DNA from 4 places in the Streptosporangium sp. NPDC050284 genome. Region 1 is predicted to be linked to each of the others. Evidence: predicted binding sites of a transcription regulator. Region 1 holds the regulator's gene; each other region holds the start of a gene.

Region 1 (5,169 bases):
CTGGAACGCCCGCCCGTGGTCGCCCGCGCGCTCGCCGACGGCCTGCTGGAGGTGGAGCCGTTCAAGGCGGGCCGCGCGGTGCTCACCCTGCGCGGTCGCCTCCTGGCGGACGCCCTGGTCCGCGATCTCACCTGAGAGCTCCGGGGCACCGGCCGGTCCGCCGGACGGGTCAGCCGACGAAGCGGATGTTTATCGGATAGCGGTAGGCCTCTCCCCGGTAGGCCGCCAGCGCGGCGACGATCGCCATGACGATCGATCCGACCCAGAGGAAGAACATCAGCAGGAAACCGATGAACACGAACGCCAGGACCCAGCAGACGGCGTAGGCGATCAGCACCGTGAGCTGGAAGTTGAGCGCCTCTGCGGCCTGGTCGCGCGCGTAGGGCGACTCGTCCTTCTTCGCCAGATAGAGCACCAGCGGCCCGACGAAGGAGGTGAGCAGGCCCAGCAGGTGGGCGAGCATCGCCATGGTGGTGTCGTCGCTGCCCGGTCGCGGGCCGTACGTCCCAGGGGGCGCCTGGTAGCCGTATCTCGGCGGGGGGCCGTACGCCCCGTATTCGGGGTATCCGTGCTGGTAACCACCCTGGTAGTCGTCGGGGGTGTACGGGGAGGTGGGCGGCGGGTAGCCCCCGTAGCGCTGGTCCGGTTGCCCGTGGGATCCGTATTCCTGGCCCTGCGGGGGGTGACCCTGGCCACCAGGTCCGTATCCCTGGTCCGGCGGAACGTGTCCCCGGCCCGGGGGTGGGGTGCTCTGCCCCGGCCAGGAGTGGTCTGGCGGGGGCTTGCCGACCCGCCGCGTCGGGTCGTCGGCCGGTGGGCCTTCGGGGTTCTCGCTCATGTCCCCTCCTGATGGGTCGACGGCCTATCCGTCCTCGTCCGGAACCGTCACGAAGTCGATCAGCTCCTCGACGGGGCCGAGGAGCTCTGGCTCCAGATCGGCATATGTCGTGACCGATCCGAGAATGCGGCGCCATGCGTCGGCGGGCTCCACATTCCAGCCCAGGGCGGCGATGACACCCTCCTTCCAGGGCACCCCGCGGGGCACCGACGGCCAGGAGGGGATCCTGAGCACGTGCGGTCTGACCGCCTGCCAGACATCCACGAACGGGTGCCCGACGATCAGTACGTGCGGTGAGGAGATCCGCGCGGCGATCCGGCTCTCCTTGGAACCGGGGACGAGGTGGTCGACGAGCACACCCAGCCGTCGCCCCGGCCCCGGGCCGAACTCCTCGACGATCGAGGGCAGGTGGTCGACCCCCTCCAGATACTCCACGACCACGCCCTCGACCCGCAGGTCGTGCCCCCAGACCTTTTCCACGAGCGCGGCGTCGTGCACGCCCTCCACGTAGATCCGGCTCTCCTTCGCGACCTGGGCCCGCAGGCCCTCGACCGCGATGGAACCCGACGCGCTCCGCCTCGGGCCGCGCGGCGCGGCGGCGGGCCGTACGAGCGTCACGACCTTGCCCTCCAGAAGGAAGGCCGCCGGCTCCAGCGGGAAGACCCGCCGCCGCCCGAAGCGGTCCTCCAGGGTGACGGACTCTTTGTCGCAGGCCACCACGGCGCCGCAGAAGCCGCCGTCGGCGTCCTCGACGACCAGGTCGGGCTCCGCGGGCACCTGGGGGATCGTCCCCCTGCGCGGGCGCCGCCAGTCTCCCGCCAGAACGTCACGCTCGTACATCACCGACCGCCACCCTCTCTCGCCGGGGATCAGGTGGGACGCTAGCAAACACCGGGGTCACCTGCCGTAGGGTCCCGGCTGTCCCCACTGTCCCATCGACGATGCGGCGGCCTGGCGCTTGCGGGCACCGCTCCGCTTCACCAGCACGACGATCGTCACGACGATGGCGAGCAGGATCCCGATGCCGGGGATCAAGAACAGGGCGGCCACCCCGCCCACCAGCGAGTCGGCGGACAACTCCCTGCCCACGCCGAAGGTCGTGCCGTCGGCGGGGTCGGCGGAGCACTGGACCTGGTAGTCGCCCGCCTGGTCCACGCCGACCCGCAGGCCCATCTCCCAGGTGACGCCGTCGGATCCCGCGACGGTCTGCTGGACGTCCGGCTTCTGCAGGCGAGGCGTGCTCGTACCGCCGGTGAGCGTGCACTCGAACTTGGTGGGCCCGCCGGTGGCGACGTAGATCGCCGGCTTGTCCGCCGGGTCGAGCGCGACCGTCGCGGTCTCGCCGGGGGCGAACGTCCGCGTCGGGGCCGCGTCGGTGACCGCGCCGAGGATGCCACCGGCGAAGCCGCCGATGCCGACGATGATGCTGACCAGGGCGAGCAGCCAGACTCCGACGATCCACCCGATACCAGGCTTGATCTTTCCGCTGGGCGGTGGTCCCTGCGGGGCGCCGTAACCGGGAGGCGCGTAACCGTACGAGGGGGGCTGCTGGCCGTACTGCTGGCCGTACTGCTGGCCGGACGGCTGCTGGCCGTACTGCTGGCCGGGCTGCTGCTGGCCGTACTGCTGGCCATACGGCTGCTGAGGGCCGCCGTGACCGGGGCCGCGGGAGGCGTCGCCCGGATAAGAACCGAAATCGTTGGACATGTGCAAATTGTGGTGGGTACTGCTTGGATCGCGATAGCAGTTGACTTGACAAAGGCTTGCCGTCATCATTCACCGCTTTCGCTTATCGCGCCTTCCGTGCGGGGGCCGTACACTTGGCACTCGGGAACACAGAGTGCCAAGCCTCGTGTTTCCCTCTGAACGCAGGCAGGGAGGTGACCACGTTGGTCGACGACCGCAAGCTCGCCGTGCTCCGCGCCATCGTCGAGGACTACGTGTCCACCAACGAACCGGTGGGGTCGAAGGCTCTCGCGGACCGGCACAACCTGGGGGTGTCCCCGGCGACGATCCGTAACGACATGGCGATGCTGGAGGAGCAGGGCTACATCGCCCAACCCCACACCAGCGCCGGCCGGGTGCCCACCGACAAGGGCTACCGGCTCTTCGTCGACAGGCTCTCGCAGGTGAAACCCCTGTCGAGCGCGGAACGCAAGGCCATCGAGAGTTTCCTCGCGGGCGCCGTGGACATCGACGACGTCGTCATGCGGACGGTGCGGCTGCTGGCCCAGCTCACCCGGCAGGTCGCCGTGGTGCAGTATCCGACGCTGACCCACTCGACGGTCAGGCACGTCGAGCTGGTGCCGCTGAGCGAGCGCCGGCTGATGTTCGTGCTGATCACCAACACCGGCAGGGTCGAGCAGCGCGTGATCGAGGTGCCCGACGTCATCGACGAGCAGCGCGTGGCACACCTGCGCGCGATGCTCAACGCCTCCCTCGACGGATGCGGGCTCACCAGCGTTCCCGACAGGGTCGCCGATCTGCCGGAACGGTTGCCCGCGGAGGATCGGCCGCTCGCGGCCACTATCCTGTCCGTACTGCTTGAGTCCCTGGTGGACAGGCATGATGAGAAGATCGTTTTTGCCGGGGCCGCCAACCTCGCGGGAGCCGACTTCACCGTCGGGCTCCGCGACGTGCTGGAGGCCCTGGAAGAGCAGGTCGTGCTCATGCGACTGCTCGGTGAGACCTCGGACCTTTCCGCGCTGACCGTGCGGATCGGCTCGGAGAACCCCTACACCGGACTCCAGGGCACATCCATCGTCGCCGCTGGATACGGTTCCGGGGACAAGCAACTCGCCCGGCTCGGTGTGCTGGGCCCGACGCGAATGGACTACCCGGTCACGATGGGCGCGGTGCGCGCGGTGGCACGCTACGTCAGCCAGATTCTGGCTGCATCATAAGAGGTCAACGAAAAGTGGCTAAGAGCGACTACTACGGCACCCTCGGGGTGCGCCGTGACGCCAGTGCGGAAGAGATCAAGAAGGCGTACCGCCGCCTGGCACGCGAGTTGCATCCCGACGTCAACCCCGATCCTGAGACTCAGGAGCGCTTCAAGGAGATCACGCAGGCCTACGAGGTCCTGTCCGACTCCGGCAAGCGGCAGATGTACGACATGGGTGCCGACCCGTTCGCCGCGGGCGGCGGTGCGGGCGCCGGAGGCTTCGGCGCCGGCTTCCCGTTCAGCGACATCATGGACGCCTTCTTCGGCGCGGCCGGTGGAGGCGGTGGCCGAGGCCCCCGCTCCCGTGCCCGCCGCGGGCGCAACGCGACCATCAGGGTCGAGCTCGACCTGCGCGAGTCGGGCTTCGGCACCACCCGCGAGCTGGTCGTCGACACCGCCGTGGTCTGTGAGGTCTGCACGGGCTCAGGGGCCGCGGCCGGCACCCACCCCGACACCTGTGACATGTGTCATGGCCGGGGAGAGGTGTCCCAGGTCACCCGGTCCTTCCTCGGCCAGGTCATGACCTCCCGCCCCTGCCCCCAGTGCGGCGGCTTCGGATCGATCATCCGCAACCCCTGCCAGGAGTGCTCGGGTGACGGCCGGGTCCGCACCCGGCGGACCATCAAGGTCCGCATCCCGGCCGGCGTCGAGGACGGCACCCACATCCAGCTCGCCGGCGAAGGCGAGATCGGCCCGGGCGGGGGTCCGCCCGGAGACCTGTTCCTGGAGATCGTCGAGCGTCCCCACGAGATCTTCGAGAGGCGCGGCGACGACCTGCACTGCACCGTGCAGATCCCGATGACCGCGGCCGCGCTCGGCACCATCCTGACCATGGAGACGCTCGACGGCGCCGAGGAGCTCGACATCCGTCCCGGCACGCAGTCCGGGCAGACGATTCCCCTCTACGGGCGGGGCGTGCAACGGCTGAACGAGACGGGCCGAGGCGACCTGCTGATCCATGTGAACGTGGAGACCCCCGCCCGCCTCGACGCGGAGCAGGAGGCGCTCCTGAAGGAGCTCGCCAGGCTCCGCGGTGAGGAGCGCCCGCCCGGTAAGTTCGCCCCCGGGCAGCAGAGCTTCTTCTCCCGCCTGCGGGACGCTTTCAATGGCCGCTGACCAGGGTTCAACGGCCGCCGCTCCGCTCCGCTCCCGGTCGCGTCGTCACGGTCCGGCCCGCACCCTGCCCGGTCGTGTCTTCGCGGCAGGCTCCCGGCCGGGGCGTCGGGTCCGTCCCGAGGCCTCATCCCGGTCACGTTGTCGGGGACACCTCGGCGCGGTCCGCCCAGACGGCCCATGACCGTTCCGGTCTTCCTGGCGGACCCGGCCGACCTGGCCAGGCCGGAGTTCGTCTTCGGCGGTCCCGAAGGACGCCACGCGGCGGCCGTAC
Region 2 (5,169 bases), on a different contig from region 1:
TACGTGAGCTGGGAATACGCCCGTGGCTACGTGGACGGCGTGATCGACACCGAAGAACACCGCTGATCCACGTCGTCGATCAGGGCCGCCAGCAGCGCGACCGCGACGTCCGAGGTGGAGACGGACGTCCTGCCCGAGAGCGCTTCCACGAGCTCGTCGGTCTCGGCTACCGCCGGGTCCTCGTCCGGCCCGTATCTACGAACCGGACGGCGCGGGTGAACCGTTGTCATGATCGTTCTCGCTCCGGGTCGTCGCGATCCCCGTCCCGCGGCTCGGGCTTCCGCTCGCGCCCCCTCTTCGACGGCTCCGCGGTCAAGCTATCGACTCCAGCTCCGCCATCGCTCGCAACCGGGCGAGCGCCCTGTGCTGGGCCACACGAACCGCACCTGGTGACATGCCGAGTACATTACCGGTCTCCTCGGCGGAAAGACCCGACACCACTCGAAGCATGAGCAGCTCGCGTTGGTTGTCGGGCAGCCTGGACAGCAGACGGCGGGCGTGTTCGGCCTCGATGTAACGCACCACCGTCTCCTCGGGCCCCGGCCCCTCGTCGGGCCCGTCCGGAAGGTCCTGGGTGGGCACGGCGGATCGCACGGAGCTGCGCAGCGCGTCGGCCACCTTGTGAGACGCGATACCGAAGACGAAGGACGCGAACGGGCGTCCCATGTCACGGTATCGGGGCAGCGCGGACAGCACCGCTATGCATACTTCCTGGGCCACGTCGTCCGCGATGTGATACTGGCCGGAAACCCGGCCCAGACGACCACGGCAATATCGGACGACCATCGGCCGCAGTTGCGCGATCAGAGATTCGATCGCGGTGCGATCCCCCTGAACGGCGAGGCTTGTCAGATCCTTGAGATCATCCCTGTGGGCGACCCCATCAGACCTCGTCGCAAGCCTCACCCCATTTTTGGCGTCGGCGACGCATCCCTCGGTCACGTTAGGCATGATGCCCGCCCTGATAGTGACTATCGTCATCGCAAACGGCTACGGATTGGTCACATTGAGGCGGAGTAACGGGGCGTAATCAAACGGTGACGGCAACGACTACAGAATGTGCAAATATTTCATTCGATTGCCAAATATGTCGTCTATTCGCTAGAACCGCGTTTGGTCTTCCGCCCGACATGACGCTTGAGATCGTTTTCGGTTTACCGCGAAACGCGAACGGCTCGCGCCTCCTTCGAGACGCGAGCCGTGCGGAACCGCTGAGGAATCAGTGACCGTGACCGTGGCCGTGCCCCTGGCCGGCGGCCGGAGCCTCCTCCTCGGGCTTGTCCACCACGAGGGCCTCGGTCGTCAGCAGCATGCCGGCGATGGAGGCGGCGTTCTGGACGGCCGAGCGGGTGACCTTGACCGGGTCGATGACGCCCTGGGCGATCAGGTCGCCGTACTCGCCGGTGGCGGCGTTGAAGCCCTGGCCGACGGACAGCTCGGTGACCTTCGCCGTCACGACGTAGCCCTCAAGGCCGGCGTTCTCCGCGATCCAGCGGGCCGGCTCGACGAGAGCCTTGCGGACGATGGAGACACCGGTCGCCTCGTCACCGGTCAGGCCCAGGTCGTCGAGGACCTTGGAGACGTGGATGAGCGCGGAGCCACCGCCGGAGACGATGCCCTCCTCGATCGCCGCACGCGTCGCCGAGATGGCGTCCTCCAGGCGGTGCTTCTTCTCCTTCAGCTCCACCTCGGTGGCCGCGCCGACCTTGAGCACGCAGACGCCGCCGGAGAGCTTGGCGAGGCGCTCCTGGAGCTTCTCGCGGTCCCAGTCGGAGTCGGACTGCTCGATGGCGAGCTTGATCTCCTTGACGCGGTCGGCGATCGCCGCGGCCTCACCGGCACCGTCGACGACGGTGGTGGAGTCCTTGGTGATGACGACGCGCCGGGCGGTGCCCAGCACCTCCAGGCCGACGTGCTCCAGCTTGAGGCCGATCTCCTCGCTGACGACCTGACCACCGGTGAGGATGGCGATGTCCTGCAGCATGGCCTTGCGGCGGTCGCCGAAGCCCGGCGCCTTGACGGCGACGGAGGTGAAGGTGCCACGGATCTTGTTCGTGACGAGAACCGCGAGGGCCTCGCCCTCGACGTCCTCGGCGATGACCAGCAGGGCCTTCTTCGTCTGCGCGATCTTCTCGAGCAGCGGCAGGAAGTCCGCGACAGAGGCGATCTTGCCCTGGGTGATCAGGATGTAGGGGTCCTCCAGGATCGCCTCCATGCGCTCCTGGTCGGTCACCATGTAGGGCGACAGGTAACCCTTGTCGAACTGGAGACCCTCGGTGAACTCGAGCTCCAGGCCCATGCTGTTGGACTCTTCAACGGTGATGACACCGTCCTTGCCCACCTTGTCGAACGCCTCGGCGATCAGCTCACCGATCTTGGCGTCCTGCGCGGAGATCGTCGCCACATTCGCGATCTCCTTCTTGTCCTCGACCGGGCGGGCCGACTCGATCAGCCGGTCGCTCACGGTCCTGGCCGCGATGTCGATGCCGCGCTTGAGGGAGAGCGGCTGCGCTCCGGCGGCCACGTTGCGCAGACCCTCGCGGACCATGGCCTGGGCCAGGACCGTCGCGGTGGTGGTGCCGTCACCGGCGACGTCGTTGGTCTTGGTCGCCACTTCCTTGGCCAGCTGGGCGCCCAGGTTCTCGTACGGCGTCTCCAGCTCGACCTCGCGGGCGATGGTGACACCGTCGTTGGTGATGGTGGGCGCACCGAACTTCTTGTCGATGACGACGTTGCGGCCGCGCGGGCCCAGCGTCACCTTGACCGCGTCCGCGAGAGCGTTCACGCCGCGCTCGAGAGCTCGGCGCGCGTCCTCCTCGAACGACAGGGTCTTCGGCATGACAATCCTCTCTATAAGTACGTCGGCGCATCAAAGCCCCGGGCGCTCATGCGACCCGGGGCTCGATACGTCATCTTTGTGAAGCGAGAACTACTTCTCGATGATGGCGAGCACGTCACGGGCGGAGAGCACGAGATACTCCTCGCCGTTGTACTTCACCTCGGTGCCGCCGTACTTGCTGTAGAGGACCACGTCGCCCTCCTTGACGTCGAGCGGAATCCGCTTCTCGCCCTCGTCGTCCCAGTTGCCGGGACCCACCGCGAGGACCTTGCCCTCCTGCGGCTTCTCCTTGGCGGTGTCCGGGATGACCAGACCGGAAGCGGTGGTCTGCTCGGCCTCAAGCGGCTGGACCACAATGCGGTCGCCGAGCGGCTTAACGGGAACCTTGGTGGCGGTCGTCACGTCGGACCTCCCCTTCAGATATGAATGATCTAGAAGAGGCGACCAGCGGTCTGCCGTCGCGGGTGTCAGACCTGCCTCGTCGCATGTATTTGGCACTCTCACCGGGAGAGTGCCAATACGGAACAGTATGCAAGGTGGCCTTGACAGTCAACACGAAGCACCCCTTCTCCGCTTCACGCGAACGTCAAACCAGGTGGAAGCCCTTCGGCGAAGCCCTACGGTCAAGGCGGTAGCGTCGGCTGATGTGAATCTCGACGCATTCCGGGAACTCCTCACCCAGCGCGGCCAGGAGGCCCTGGGCGCCGCGGCCGAGACCGCCGCCGACGACCCGATGACGGCGGTGACGAGGTTAAGGAAGATCTACGACGCGGACCTGACCTCCGCGGCGCTCACCCAGGCGACGCTCAGGCTGCGCGCGCGGGAGAAGTTCGGCGCCGACGCCGATCTCATGTACTTCACCCGGACCGGCCTGGAGCAGGCCACCCGCCGCGAGGTCGCCGACCACAGGGCGCGGCGCCTCCCCGCCGGCTCGCGGGTCGCCGACGTCTGCTGCGGCATCGGCGGCGACCTCCTCGCCCTGGCCAGGGCCGGGTGCTCCGTCGAGGCCGTCGACGCCGACCCGCTCACCGCCGCGATCGCCCAGGCCAACGCCGATGCCCTGGGCTTCGGCGACCGGGTCTCGGTCCGCGCCGCCGACGCCTCCACCCTGGACCCGGCCGCCTTCGACGTCCTGTTCGCCGACCCCGCGCGCCGCGGCGCGCGGGGTCGGACCTTCGACCCGATGGGGTACTCACCGCCCTGGCCCGCCGTGCTGGAGATGGTGGCCGGAGCCGAGGCGGCCTGCCTGAAGGTCGCCCCCGGGATCCCGTACGAGTTCGTCCCCGAGGGCGCGGAGGCCGAGTGGGTCTCGTACAGGGGCGACGTCAAGGAGGCCGTGATCTGGTGCGGTGCGCTGGCGGGCGAGACGGCGCGCAGGGCCACGATCCTGCCGTCGGGGGCCACGATGACACCCGACCCCGCCCTCGGTGATCCCGCCACCGGCCCCGCCGGGCGCTACATCTACGAGCCCGACGGCGCGGCGATCCGCGCCCACCTGGTCGCGGAGATCGCCGCGTCGGTCGGCGGGCATCTGCTCGACCCGCAGATCGCCTACATCACCGGTGACACCGCGACGCCGACGCCGTGGGCGTCGCGGTACGAGGTCCACGAGACGCTGCCGTTCTCGCTCAAGCGGCTGCGGGCGGCTCTCCGCGAGCGCGGCGCCGGCAATGTGACGATCAAGAAGCGTGGCTCCGCGGTGGACGTCGACCGCCTCAGGAAAGACCTCCGACTTTCCGGCGGGGAATCCGCGGTGGTCATTCTCACCCGAATCGGTGACCGGCCGTTCGCCTTCCTGTGCACCCCCGACTGACCGACGGATCATCACCATCTGACCAGCCAAAATAGTCAATTCTTCCAGCCAACCGGCAATTCCTTTCTTTTATTCTCGCTGCCAGAAAACCCTGATCCAGGGGCTAAGGTTGCCGGGCGGGAGTTCTCTCTCGCCTGCGTTTCCCTCTCGTTCATCAGCAAATCCCATCAAATCCAACCGCGCGGCTGAGCGTCGGCGAGCGAAGGAGCTCTCGGTGGATCACTCCGACCACACCCTGCTCCAGGCAGGCGGCCAGACCGCCATCTCCGACCGGATGCGCGAGCTTCTCGCCCGCGCGGCACAGGACCACGTCTACGAGCAGCGCACCCAGGGGGCCGTGCTCGACGAGATCCGGCGGCGCCTGGAGGGCATGGAGTGGGTGCTGCGCGAGGTCAGGGAGCGCGAGATCGGCGGGCTGAACGGCACGCTGGAGTCCGTCCACGGCCGGCTGGACGACATCGCCGCCCGCCCGCCCTCCTGGGCCGAGGGCCTGGCCCAGCACGTCGAGGCGATACGC
Region 3 (5,169 bases), on a different contig from region 1:
GCGTCCGGCACCCGACCTCGCCGAGGCGCTCGCCCGCGCCGCGGAGGAGGCCCTCTCCCGCGAGGGGTCGATCGGCGTCATCGTCCCCGACGCCCTCGCGGGCGCCGCGTCCGAGGCCCTCTCCCACCTGGATCACCGGGTGCTGAGTCCCGACACGGTCGAGGACCACCGTCTCCTGGTCGTCCCCGCGTCCCTGGCCAAGGGCCTGGAGTACGACCACGTGATCGTGGCCGAGCCTGCGGACATCGTCGACGCCGAACCTCGCGGCCTGGCCCGCCTGTACGTGGTCCTGACCCGCGCGGTCACCTCACTCACCGTCCTGCACGGCCGGGAGCTTCCCACCCAGCTCTCCGGGTGACCTTGTCTGGCCGGTCGGCGCCAGGCGGTGCGGACGGCTCCTCGGCCGGGGCACCAGGTTCGCCGCCCTGATCCCGAAAGGACTCTTGCCGACCGGGATGACGTCGACGACCCTTCTGGTCCTGGTGCTGATCACCGACACGCTGTCCGCATCCAGGTTGGTCACATAGAGCCAGGTGCCGTCCGGGGAGATCGTGATCCCGAAATGAGCACCCTCGACCGGGATCGTGTCGATGACCTTGTTGGTCTTGGCGTCGATCACCGCCACGCTCTCCGGGATCAGCAGGGTCACGTAGACAAGGGCGTTGTCAGCGGAGACCACGACCCTGGAAGGAGAGCTACCGACGGGGATCGTGGAGACGACCTTGTTGGTCAACGTGCTGATCACCGACACGGTGTCGGAGCCCTGGTTGGCCACGTAGACGTGGAGGCCATTGGGGGCGAACCTGATTCCGAACGGGCTCTTACCGACCGGGATGGTGGCGATGACCTTGTTGGTCAACGTGCTGATCACCGACACGGTGTCGGAGCCCTGGTTGGCCACGTAGACACGGCGATAGGGAATGGCGGTGATTCTGAACGGGTTACGGTCGACCGGGATGGTGGCGATGACCCTGTTGGTCGCCGTGTTGATCACCGATACGGTGTCCTTCCGCACATCGGTCACATAGACACGGGTGCCGCCATAGGAGACGTCGATCCCGATGGGGTTGCCACTGACGGGGATGGTCGCGGTGACCTCTCTGGTCGTCGCGTCGATCACCGACACGGTGGCCGACTGCGAATTGGCCACGTAGACATGCGCGTTGTCGGGAGCGACCGCCACCCCGATGGGGTTTTCGCCGACGGGGATGGCGGCGATCACGTCGTTGGTCGTCGCGTCGATCACCGACACGGTGTCCGACTGCGAGTTGGCCACGTAGACGACGTTGTTCGGCGGCGTGTCCGCCGCGTCCGCGGCCGTCGGCGCCATCAGACCGGCCACGACGACCAGCGCCACCATGGCGGGAAGGACACACGACCGCCACCCGCCCTCAGATGCTTTCCAGTGGTGGTGATACATCGTCATCCTCCGCCGTGCCGTCAAGAACCCCGTTGTCGCAGCAAGCACTTCGTTCTATGACCGCACGGCGTCGCGTTAAGGAAACGACACACCGGCTTGCAATATCGTTTCGCCCGCCTTGTCCACTCATTGCCTGACGACACCGAAGCCGAACGGACGGCATGGAGGTGATCGCGCCCTCTCGGCCCCGCCCGGCCCTTTCGAGGCCCCTTCTCGCCCGCGACTCCGCACTCCGGGCCGCCGGATCGAACTCCGCCTCTCCCTGCCTCTCCGCCGGCGCCCGTCGGGGCGGCCCTCTCAAGGAGGTACGACGACCAATGGCTGATATCACCTCGGGGAAGTACGCATAAAAGAGGCGACCCCGAGATCTCGGGGTCGCCTCTTTTATGCGAAAGCGGCTGGACTCAGAAGTCCATGTCGCCGCCGCCGGGCATGGCGGGGGCGGCTCCGGCCTTCTCGGGCTTCTCGGCGATGACGGCCTCGGTGGTGAGGAACAGCGCCGCGATGGACGCCGCGTTCTGCAGCGCGGAACGCGTCACCTTGGCCGGGTCGATGATGCCCGTCTCGAACAGGTTGACGTACTCGCCGGTGGCGGCGTTGAGGCCCTCACCCGCGGGAAGGTTGCGTACCTTCTCCACGACGACGCCGCCCTCAAGGCCGGCGTTCACCGCGATCTGCTTCAGCGGCTCCTCCAGAGCCTTCTTCACGATCGCGGCACCGGTGGCCTCGTCGCCGAAGAGCTCCAGCTTGTCGAACGCCTTCGCGCCGGCCTGCAGCAGCGCCACGCCACCGCCGGGGACGATGCCCTCCTCGACGGCCGCCTTCGCGTTGCGAACGGCGTCCTCGATGCGGTGCTTGCGCTCCTTGAGCTCGACCTCGGTCGCGGCACCGGCCTTGATGACGGCCACGCCGCCGGCCAGCTTGGCCAGACGCTCCTGGAGCTTCTCGCGGTCGTAGTCGGAGTCGGTGTTGTCGATCTCGGCGCGGATCTGGTTGACCCGACCGGCGATCTGCTCGGCGTCACCGGCGCCGTCGACGATGGTGGTCTCGTCCTTGGTGACGATGACCTGACGGGCGCGACCGAGCTGGTCCAGGGTGGTGGACTCCAGCTTCAGGCCGAGGTCCTCGCTGATGACCTGGGCACCGGTCAGGATGCCGATGTCGCCCAGCATCGCCTTGCGACGGTCACCGAAGCCGGGCGCCTTGACCGCGACCGAGCGGAACAGGCCACGGATCTTGTTCACGACCAGGGTGGCCAGGGCCTCGCCCTCGACGTCCTCGGCGATGATCAGCAGCGGCTTGCCGGCCTGCACGACCTTGTCGAGAACCGGGAGCAGGTCCTTGTTGGCGGACACCTTGGAGTTGACGACGAGGATGTACGGGTCGTCGAGGACGGCCTCCATACGCTCCGGGTCGGTGACGAAGTACATCGAGGTGAGGCCCTTGTCGAAGCGCATGCCCTCGGTGAGCTCAAGCTCGAGACCGAAGGTGTTGCTCTCCTCGACGGTGATGACGCCTTCCTTGCCGACCTTGTCCATCGCCTCGGCGATCATCTCGCCGATCTGCGGGTCGCCCGCGGAGATGGACGCCGTGGAGGCGATCTGCGCCTTCGTCTCCACGTCCTTGGCGAGCTTGGACAGCTCCTCCGACACGCGCTCGACGGCGGCCTCGATGCCCTTCTTCAGGGACATCGGGTTGGCGCCGGCGGCGACGTTGCGAAGACCCTCGCGTACGAGAGCCTGGGCGAGCACGGTGGCGGTGGTGGTGCCGTCACCCGCGACGTCGTCGGTCTTCTTCGCGACCTCCTTGACGAGCTCGGCCCCGATCTTCTCCCACGGGTCTTCGAGCTCGATCTCCTTGGCGATGGAGACACCATCGTTGGTGATGGTGGGGGCGCCCCACTTCTTCTCCAGCACGACGTTACGGCCCTTGGGGCCGAGGGTCACCTTGACGGCGTCCGCGAGCTGGTTCATGCCGCGCTCGAGACCGCGCCGGGCGTCCTCGTTAAACGCGATCATCTTGGCTGCCATACGGCTAACCTCCCAGAGAAAGGGTGGCTTACACCGGACCGAGCCGACGCCCGCGACGGCATGTGGGCCCACGACTCCGTTCGGCGGGCCCCATCGCCTCGATCCAGGATTGGCACTCTCTATGCGTGAGTGCCAAGAATCTGTTTAGCACTCTACCCCGACGAGTGCAAGCCGCGTCCCGTTGACCTGGGCCGCGCGTGGGACGATCTTCGGCTTCTCGTCATGTCCGCGAAGATCCCGCGTCACGTCGGCGTACGCGATGCGTCATCATCGGCGCCTTTGGCGCCTTTGGGATCACCGGCGTCATTGCCGTCGTCGGCGCATGCCCGAACGACACGAACGCCCGGCTCGCCGGATGAGGGCGAGCCGGGCCTGGGCGGTGGGGGTTCAGCGGACCGCGACACCTCGGGACCCGCCGGCTCCTCCCTGCGAATTCATGAAACGGCCGCGTCAGACCGCCCGGACGGATTCCGCCTGGGGGCCCTTCTGCCCCTGGGTGATCTCGAACTCGACCCGCTGTCCCTGCTCCAGGGCGCGGTAGCCATCCATCATGATCGCGGAGTAATGGACGAACACATCCTTACCACCGTCTACCGCGATGAAGCCGTAGCCCTTGTCCGCGTTGAACCATTTGACGGTGCCCTGCGCCACTTGCGACTCCTCTTACTGGTCTTAAAGGACGACGCCCATTCCTCTCGCGAAGTCCCCAATCTCCGGGGCGGACTTCGCCACGTCGATCGTTCCGACCATACCTGTGGGAAGCGGTCGGGCAACAGAGTCAAGCACCAAACTACCTCTTTACGAGAGCTTTTATCACGAGGAGAAAGTTTCATCATCACTACTAGTTAGTCAGGGGTTACATTATTCGTCCACGCGACAAATATGAGCTTCTGTCATAAAACACGGCACCCGCCCGGCCGGAGCCGGGCGGGTGCCGTGGATTCGCGGGTGCCGCCGGGGATGACGCGGTGCGACGCGAGGCGGTCAGGGCCGCGTCAGGGCGGAGGAGTCAGCCTCCGGCCACCGCCGGGATGATGGAGATCTGAGCGCCCGAGGGTGTGGCCGTGTCGAGGTTGTCGGCAAAACGGACATCCTCATCTCCCACATAGACATTGACAAAACGTCGGATCTTTCCCGATTCATCGAGAATCCGGGCACCGATCCCCGGGAAGTCCGCGTCGAGCTTCTGCAGAACATCGCGCAGGGTCTCCCCCTCTCCGTTCACCTCGGCGGCGCCATCGGTGTAAGTCCGGAGAATCGTCGGAATCCGCACAGAAACGCTCATAATTCAGTACCTTTCACGATTTCTAGGCGATAGCCGCACGGAATGCGTCAAGAGAAGGCCGAATCACCGCGGTCGGGCGTGCCTCCCCGGCCACCGCGTCAAGGGTCTTGAGACCGTCACCGGTGTTGAGGACCACGGTCTCCGCGTCGGGGTCGAGCGTGCCCGAGGCGACCAGTTTGCGCAGCACCCCGACGACGACGCCTCCCGCGGTCTCGGCGAAGATGCCCTCGGTCCTGGCCAGCAGCCGGATCGCGTCGACGATCTCGGCGTCGGTGACGTCCTCGACCGCGCCACCGGTGCGGCGGGCGATGTCCAGGACGTACGGGCCGTCGGCCGGGTTGCCGATCGCGAGCGACTTGGCGATCGTGTCCGGCTTGACCGGGCGGATCACGTCGTGGCCCGCCTTGTAGGCGGCGGAGACCGGGGAGCACCCC
Region 4 (5,169 bases), on a different contig from region 1:
GGCGACCAGGACGGTCACCGAGGCGGTGTCCTGGCGCAGCGCGAGGATGGCGCAGCCCATCGCCGAAGCGGCGACGACGGTCGCGATGAGACGGTGACGACGGCCGAGGAAGCGGCGCAGAGCGCGCATGGCTGACTCCAGGAGTGGGGAGTCGGGCGGCGCGGTGCCCGCGATGGGTGGGATCGCTCCGCGAAGTGGCGGAGTGGCGGTGGACCAAGGCCAGGCCGCTGCGGCCCGGCGCGACTACGGCCCGGCCGCCACGGCACAGCACGGCACGGTCAGCCGGGGAGCTCGAAGGGGAGCTTGAGGCCGTCCAGGACGTTGGGGCAGGGGCAGGTGCGTTTTTCCGGGAGGGCGGCCACGACGTCGCCGATGAGGGAGCGCATGCGGCCGACATTGGTGGCGAAGAAGGAGAGGACCTCCTCGTGGGTGACCCCCTCACCCGCCTCCACTCCGGCGTCGTGGTCGGTGACGAGGGAGAGCGTGGTGTAGCAGAGGGCGAGCTCGCGGGCGAGGATCGCCTCGGGGAAGCCGGTCATGCCGACGATCGACCAGCCGTTGCCGCTGAACCAGCGGGACTCGGCGCGGGTCGAGAAGCGCGGACCCTCGATGACGACGAGGGTGCCGCCGTCGACGGTCTCCCAGCCCTCGGCGGAACGCGCGGTGGAGATGGCCGCCGCACGGCCCAGAGGACAGTAGGGGTCGGCGAAGGAGACGTGGACGACACCGCCCTCGTCGTAGTAGGTCTGCGGGCGGCCGATGGTGCGGTCGACGAGCTGGTCGGGCACGACCAGGGCGCCGGGACCGATCTCGGTACGCAGGGAGCCGACCGCGCTGGGGGCGAGAACCTGGCGGACGCCGAGGGAACGCAGCGCCCACAGGTTCGCCCGGTAGGGGATGCGGTGAGGTGGGAAGCGGTGGTCGCGACCGTGGCGGGGCACGAAGGCGACCGAACGCCCTCCGATGCGGCCGACGGTGACGACGTCGCTGGGCGGGCCGTACGGCGTGGTGATCTCGACTTCTGTGGCGTCGTCGAGCAGGGAGTAGAAACCAGAGCCGCCGATGACCCCGATGTCCGCGCGAGTGACCATGAAGCTGAGGCTAGCGCCACGAACCGACCCCTGAGGACCCCCGATGACGGCCTGTGGATAACCGAGTTCGCCGGGTAATCATCGGGGGTTGAAGAGGCTGAGGGGGTTGAGGGCGGGGAGGGGGTGAAAGGGCTGGGGACGGGGGCAAGAGGGCTGGGGAACGGCTCCGGGCGGGTGGCTCAGGAAGCCGCCGCGGCCGTGCTGCTCGCGGCCTTGGCGGGCTTGGAGTCCGACGAGGTCGAGGAGCTCGAAGAAGACGAGGACGACGAGTCGGACGAGCTCGACGAGTCGGAGGACTTCGAGGAGCCCGAGTCCGAGGAGCCCGAAGCGCTCGACGAGCCGTTCGCGGAGGCCACGGTGCTCGACGACGACGATCGGCTGTCGGTCCGGTAGAAGCCGGAGCCCTTGAAGACGATGCCGACCGCGGAGAACACCTTGCGCAGGTCGCCCGCGCAGCTCGGGCACTCGGTGAGAGCATCGTCGGAGAACTTCTGGACGATTTCGAACTGGTGGTTACAGGCAGTGCAGGCGTACTGGTAGGTGGGCACGCTCTCCTCCTCGTGTGATCCGCGCCGATTGGCACTCTAGTGGCGCGACTGCTAATGGTATGCAGCTGACAAGCTTAAACGCGAGCCGGAGTCCTCGCATTCCGTAGCCCGATTCCCATCAGATGTGACCGAATTCGAGGCGAACCCCCTGGTCAACAGGTCTATCGGGGTATCAAGTTCCCTGTTCGCCGTACCATCCGGCGAGCTTGCCCCTGCGGCTGATCGCCCGCATCCGGCGCTCGACCACGTCCCGGCAGGCGGCCGTGGCCACGACGAGGAGCTGATCGTCGACCCTGATCCTCGTGGAGTCGGCGGGGACGAACGAACGGCCTTCCCGCACGATCAACGTCACCTGGGCGTCCCTGGGCAGCCGCAGCTCGAAGATCTCCACGCCGTGCAGCTTGGACGTCGGCGGCACCTTGACCTGGAGCAGGTCGGCGTTGAGCTCCTCCAGCGGCGCCGACTCGACCTCCAGGTCACGGGCCTCCTCCGGCCTGGTCAGCTTGAGGAGTTTCGCCACGAACGGCAGCGTCGGCCCCTGCAGCAGGGTGTAGACGATGACGATCACGAAGACCTCGTTGAACATGAACTTGGCGGTGCCCTCGGGAACGGAGTCGGCCGCCCACGGGATGGTCGCGAGCACGATGGGCACCGCGCCGCGCAGCCCGGCCCACGACAGGAACGCCTGTTCCCGCCAGCCCAGCCGGTCGATGCGGAGCAGCCGGGTCAGCAGCGAGGAGACGATGATCGACGCGGGGCGGGCCACCGCGACCAGGATCAGCCCGGCCACCAGGCCGGGCACGATCGAGGACGGCATCTCGGAAGGGCTGGCCAGCATCCCGAGCATCACGAACAGGCCGATCTGCGCGAGCCAGGCCACGCCCTCGGCGAAGCCCCGCGAGGCCGCGCGGTGCGGCATCTGCGAGTTGCCCATGACCAGCGTCGCGAGGTAGATCGCGAGGAAGCCGCTGCCGTGGAGCAGCACGGCTCCCGCGTAGGCGACGAACGCGAGCGCGAGCACCGCGATGGGGTACAAGCCGGAGATGGGCAGCGCGATGCGGCGCAGCGCGTACGCGCCGAGCGGGGCGACCGCGAGGCCGACGGCGGCGCCCACCGCCAGCTCGAAGAGCACGTCGACCAGCGCCACCCCCAGGCTGGGAGAGGCGGCGGTGCTCAGCAGCATGACGGCGATCACCGTGGGGGCGTCGTTGAAGCCGGACTCGGCCTCCAGGATGCCCGCGAGGCGCGGCGGCAGGGGCAGGCGGCGCAGTACGGAGAAGACGGCGGCGGCGTCGGTGGAGGCGAGGATCGCGCCGAGCAGGAACGCGGTCCGCCAGTCCATGTCGAGGATGAGGTGCACCGGGACCGCGACGGCCGCGATGCTCACCCCCACGCCGACGGTGGCGAGCACCAGGGAGGTGGGGATGGCCTCTTTGACGTGGCTCCAGGTGGTGGTCAGGCCGCCCTCGGCCAGGATGATCGCGAGCGCGATCATGCCTATCTGCTGCGCGAGCTGCGGGTCCTCGAACTGTAACCCGAACCCGGTCTCGCCGACGATCAGCCCGAAGCCGAGGAAGATGAGGAGGCTGGGCAGTCCGCTCCGATGGGCGACGCGCACCGCGACGATGGCCGCGATGACGATCCCGGCACCGAGAAGCAGCCAGACGTCCAGTCCCATCTGGCCCCCTCTCTCACTCCGGGGACCATTGTGTCGTATTCGAAAAGGCCGTCACGCCCTTGCGGCGGCGGTCCTGAAGATCCCCGAGGGGGTCGCGGCGTAGCGGACCGGGACGTCGTGGGGCTCGGCGGGCACACCCTCGAAAGCGCCGTCGAGAGCATCGTCGAAACCACTGTCGCGAGCGCCGCCGAGCAGCTCGCCCTCGTGGAGCAGCGCCACCGTCGGCACGTTCGGGCCGACCCTGGCCAGTGTCCGGTCGTAGGAGCCCCCGCCCCTGCCCAGCCGTACGCCGGTGGAGACGTCCACCGCGAGCGCGGGCACGATCACCAGGGCCGCGGTCCTGACGGCGTCGACCCCGCGCCTGGTGTCGACCGGTTCCATGATCCCGAAACGGCCGGGGGCGAGGGTGTCCGGGCCGTCGTACACCGCCCAGTCGAGATCGTCGTCGTCGCGGAGCACGGGCAGGATCACGGTCGCGCCGTGTTTCCACAGGGCGAAGACGAGCCCGTGCGTCGCGGGTTCGGTCCCGATCGACCAGTAGCACGCGACCAGCCCGGCCATCTGGACCCAGGGACGGTCCAGCAGGGACTCCCTGATCTGGACGGAGGCCGCATGCCGCTGCTCGTCGGACATCGAGGCGCGTGCCCCCTCGATTGTGGTACGCAGCGTCTGCTTGTCCACAGGTCCCTCCACTATGGTTTTGGTTATGGCCGACTTCGAAGCTGTGACGAAAGCCGTCGTTCCCGCAGCGGGTATGGGCACCCGTTTTCTCCCGGCGACCAAGGCGACGCCCAAGGAGATGCTGCCCATCGTCGACAAGCCCGCGATCCAGTATGTCGTCGAGGAGGCGGTCTCCGCCGGACTGCTCGACGTCCTCATGGTCACCGGGAAGAACAAGCGTTCCATCGAGGATCACTTCGACCGGGCCCACGAGCTCGAGGAGATCCTGGAGGCCAAGGGAGACGACGAGCGACTCTCCCAGGTGAGAGAGCCCGCCGACCTGGCCATCCTCCACTACGTACGGCAGGGCAAGCCACGCGGCCTCGGCCACGCGGTCCTGTGCGCCAAGCAGCACGTGGGGAACCACCCCTTCGCCTGCCTGCTCGGCGACGACCTCATCGACCCCCGAGACGAGCTCCTCAAGCGCATGATCGAGGTGCGTGGCACGTACGGCGGCAGCGTGATCGCCCTCATGGAGGTCCCCCAGGAGCAGGCCTCCCTGTACGGCTGCGCGGCCATCGAACCCACCGGCGAGGACGACGTGGTCAGGGTGACCGACCTGGTGGAGAAGCCCCCGGCGGACGAGGCACCGTCCAACTGGGCCATCATCGGCCGGTACGTGATCGACCCGGCCGTCTTCGAGGTCCTGGAGAACACCCCGCCGGGACGCGGCAACGAGATCCAGCTCACCGACGCCCTGCGGACCCTCGCCGGGCGCGGCAGCGACCAGGGCGGCCCGGTGCACGGCGTGCTGTTCAGAGGCCGCCGCTACGACACCGGTAACAAGATCGACTATCTGCGTACGGTGGTGCAGTTCGCCGCCGAACGCCCGGACCTGGCGCCGGAGTTCATGCCCTGGCTCAAGGAGTTCCTGGCCTCGCGATGAGTTCCATGAAATCAGTCGACGACCACCTTTCCGACATCCTGGGCACCGTGCGGGTACTCGCCCCGCTGGAGTTGGAGCTGGAACGGGCACTGGGCACCACGCTGGCCGAAGAGGTCACGGCCCCGATCCCGTTACCTCCCTTCGACAACTCCGCGATGGACGGCTACGCCGTGCGGGCCGAGGACGTCGCGGACGCCCCGGTGACGCTCCCGGTGATCGACGACATCGCGGCCGGAGACGGCCGAG

What was found. Region 1 encodes HrcA, which represses chaperone genes, less so after heat shock. Its sites were predicted from a motif close to TTGGCACTCTCNNNNNGAGAGTGCCAA; they were not measured.
Region 2: the regulator HrcA is predicted to act here: its motif matches at 3,331-3,357, upstream of groES (co-chaperone GroES).
Region 3: the regulator HrcA is predicted to act here: its motif matches at 3,560-3,586, upstream of groL (chaperonin GroEL).
Region 4: the regulator HrcA is predicted to act here: its motif matches at 1,668-1,694, upstream of ACIBH4_RS06355 (FmdB family zinc ribbon protein).

The regions. Positions count from the first base shown of each region.
Region 1 is NZ_JBITIZ010000012.1:115,444-120,612, forward strand. It holds gene hemW (radical SAM family heme chaperone HemW) at 1-135, shown strand, start outside; gene ACIBH4_RS26815 (DUF4870 domain-containing protein) at 170-838, opposite strand; gene ACIBH4_RS26820 (DUF3097 domain-containing protein) at 863-1,678, opposite strand; gene ACIBH4_RS26825 (hypothetical protein) at 1,736-2,545, opposite strand; gene hrcA (heat-inducible transcriptional repressor HrcA) at 2,728-3,741, shown strand; gene dnaJ (molecular chaperone DnaJ) at 3,756-4,898, shown strand; gene ACIBH4_RS26840 (16S rRNA (uracil(1498)-N(3))-methyltransferase) at 5,076-5,169, shown strand, end outside.
Region 2 is NZ_JBITIZ010000003.1:301,047-306,215, forward strand. It holds gene ACIBH4_RS08930 (DUF5319 family protein) at 1-66, shown strand, start outside; gene ACIBH4_RS08935 (hypothetical protein) at 27-230, opposite strand; gene ACIBH4_RS08940 (sigma-70 family RNA polymerase sigma factor) at 313-951, opposite strand; gene groL (chaperonin GroEL) at 1,220-2,839, opposite strand; gene groES (co-chaperone GroES) at 2,930-3,241, opposite strand; gene ACIBH4_RS08955 (class I SAM-dependent methyltransferase) at 3,486-4,652, shown strand; gene ACIBH4_RS08960 (hypothetical protein) at 4,867-5,169, shown strand, end outside.
Region 3 is NZ_JBITIZ010000002.1:730,926-736,094, forward strand. It holds gene ACIBH4_RS07650 (AAA family ATPase) at 1-358, shown strand, start outside; gene ACIBH4_RS07655 (YncE family protein) at 308-1,360, opposite strand; gene groL (chaperonin GroEL) at 1,825-3,450, opposite strand; gene ACIBH4_RS07665 (cold-shock protein) at 3,901-4,101, opposite strand; gene ACIBH4_RS07670 (MoaD/ThiS family protein) at 4,460-4,735, opposite strand; gene thrC (threonine synthase) at 4,758-5,169, opposite strand, start outside.
Region 4 is NZ_JBITIZ010000002.1:434,776-439,944, reverse strand. It holds gene ACIBH4_RS06365 (RcpC/CpaB family pilus assembly protein) at 1-129, opposite strand, end outside; gene ACIBH4_RS06360 (S-methyl-5'-thioadenosine phosphorylase) at 279-1,091, opposite strand; gene ACIBH4_RS06355 (FmdB family zinc ribbon protein) at 1,271-1,639, opposite strand; gene ACIBH4_RS06350 (potassium/proton antiporter) at 1,812-3,317, opposite strand; gene ACIBH4_RS06345 (5-formyltetrahydrofolate cyclo-ligase) at 3,369-3,998, opposite strand; gene galU (UTP--glucose-1-phosphate uridylyltransferase GalU) at 4,024-4,923, shown strand; gene glp (gephyrin-like molybdotransferase Glp) at 4,929-5,169, shown strand, end outside.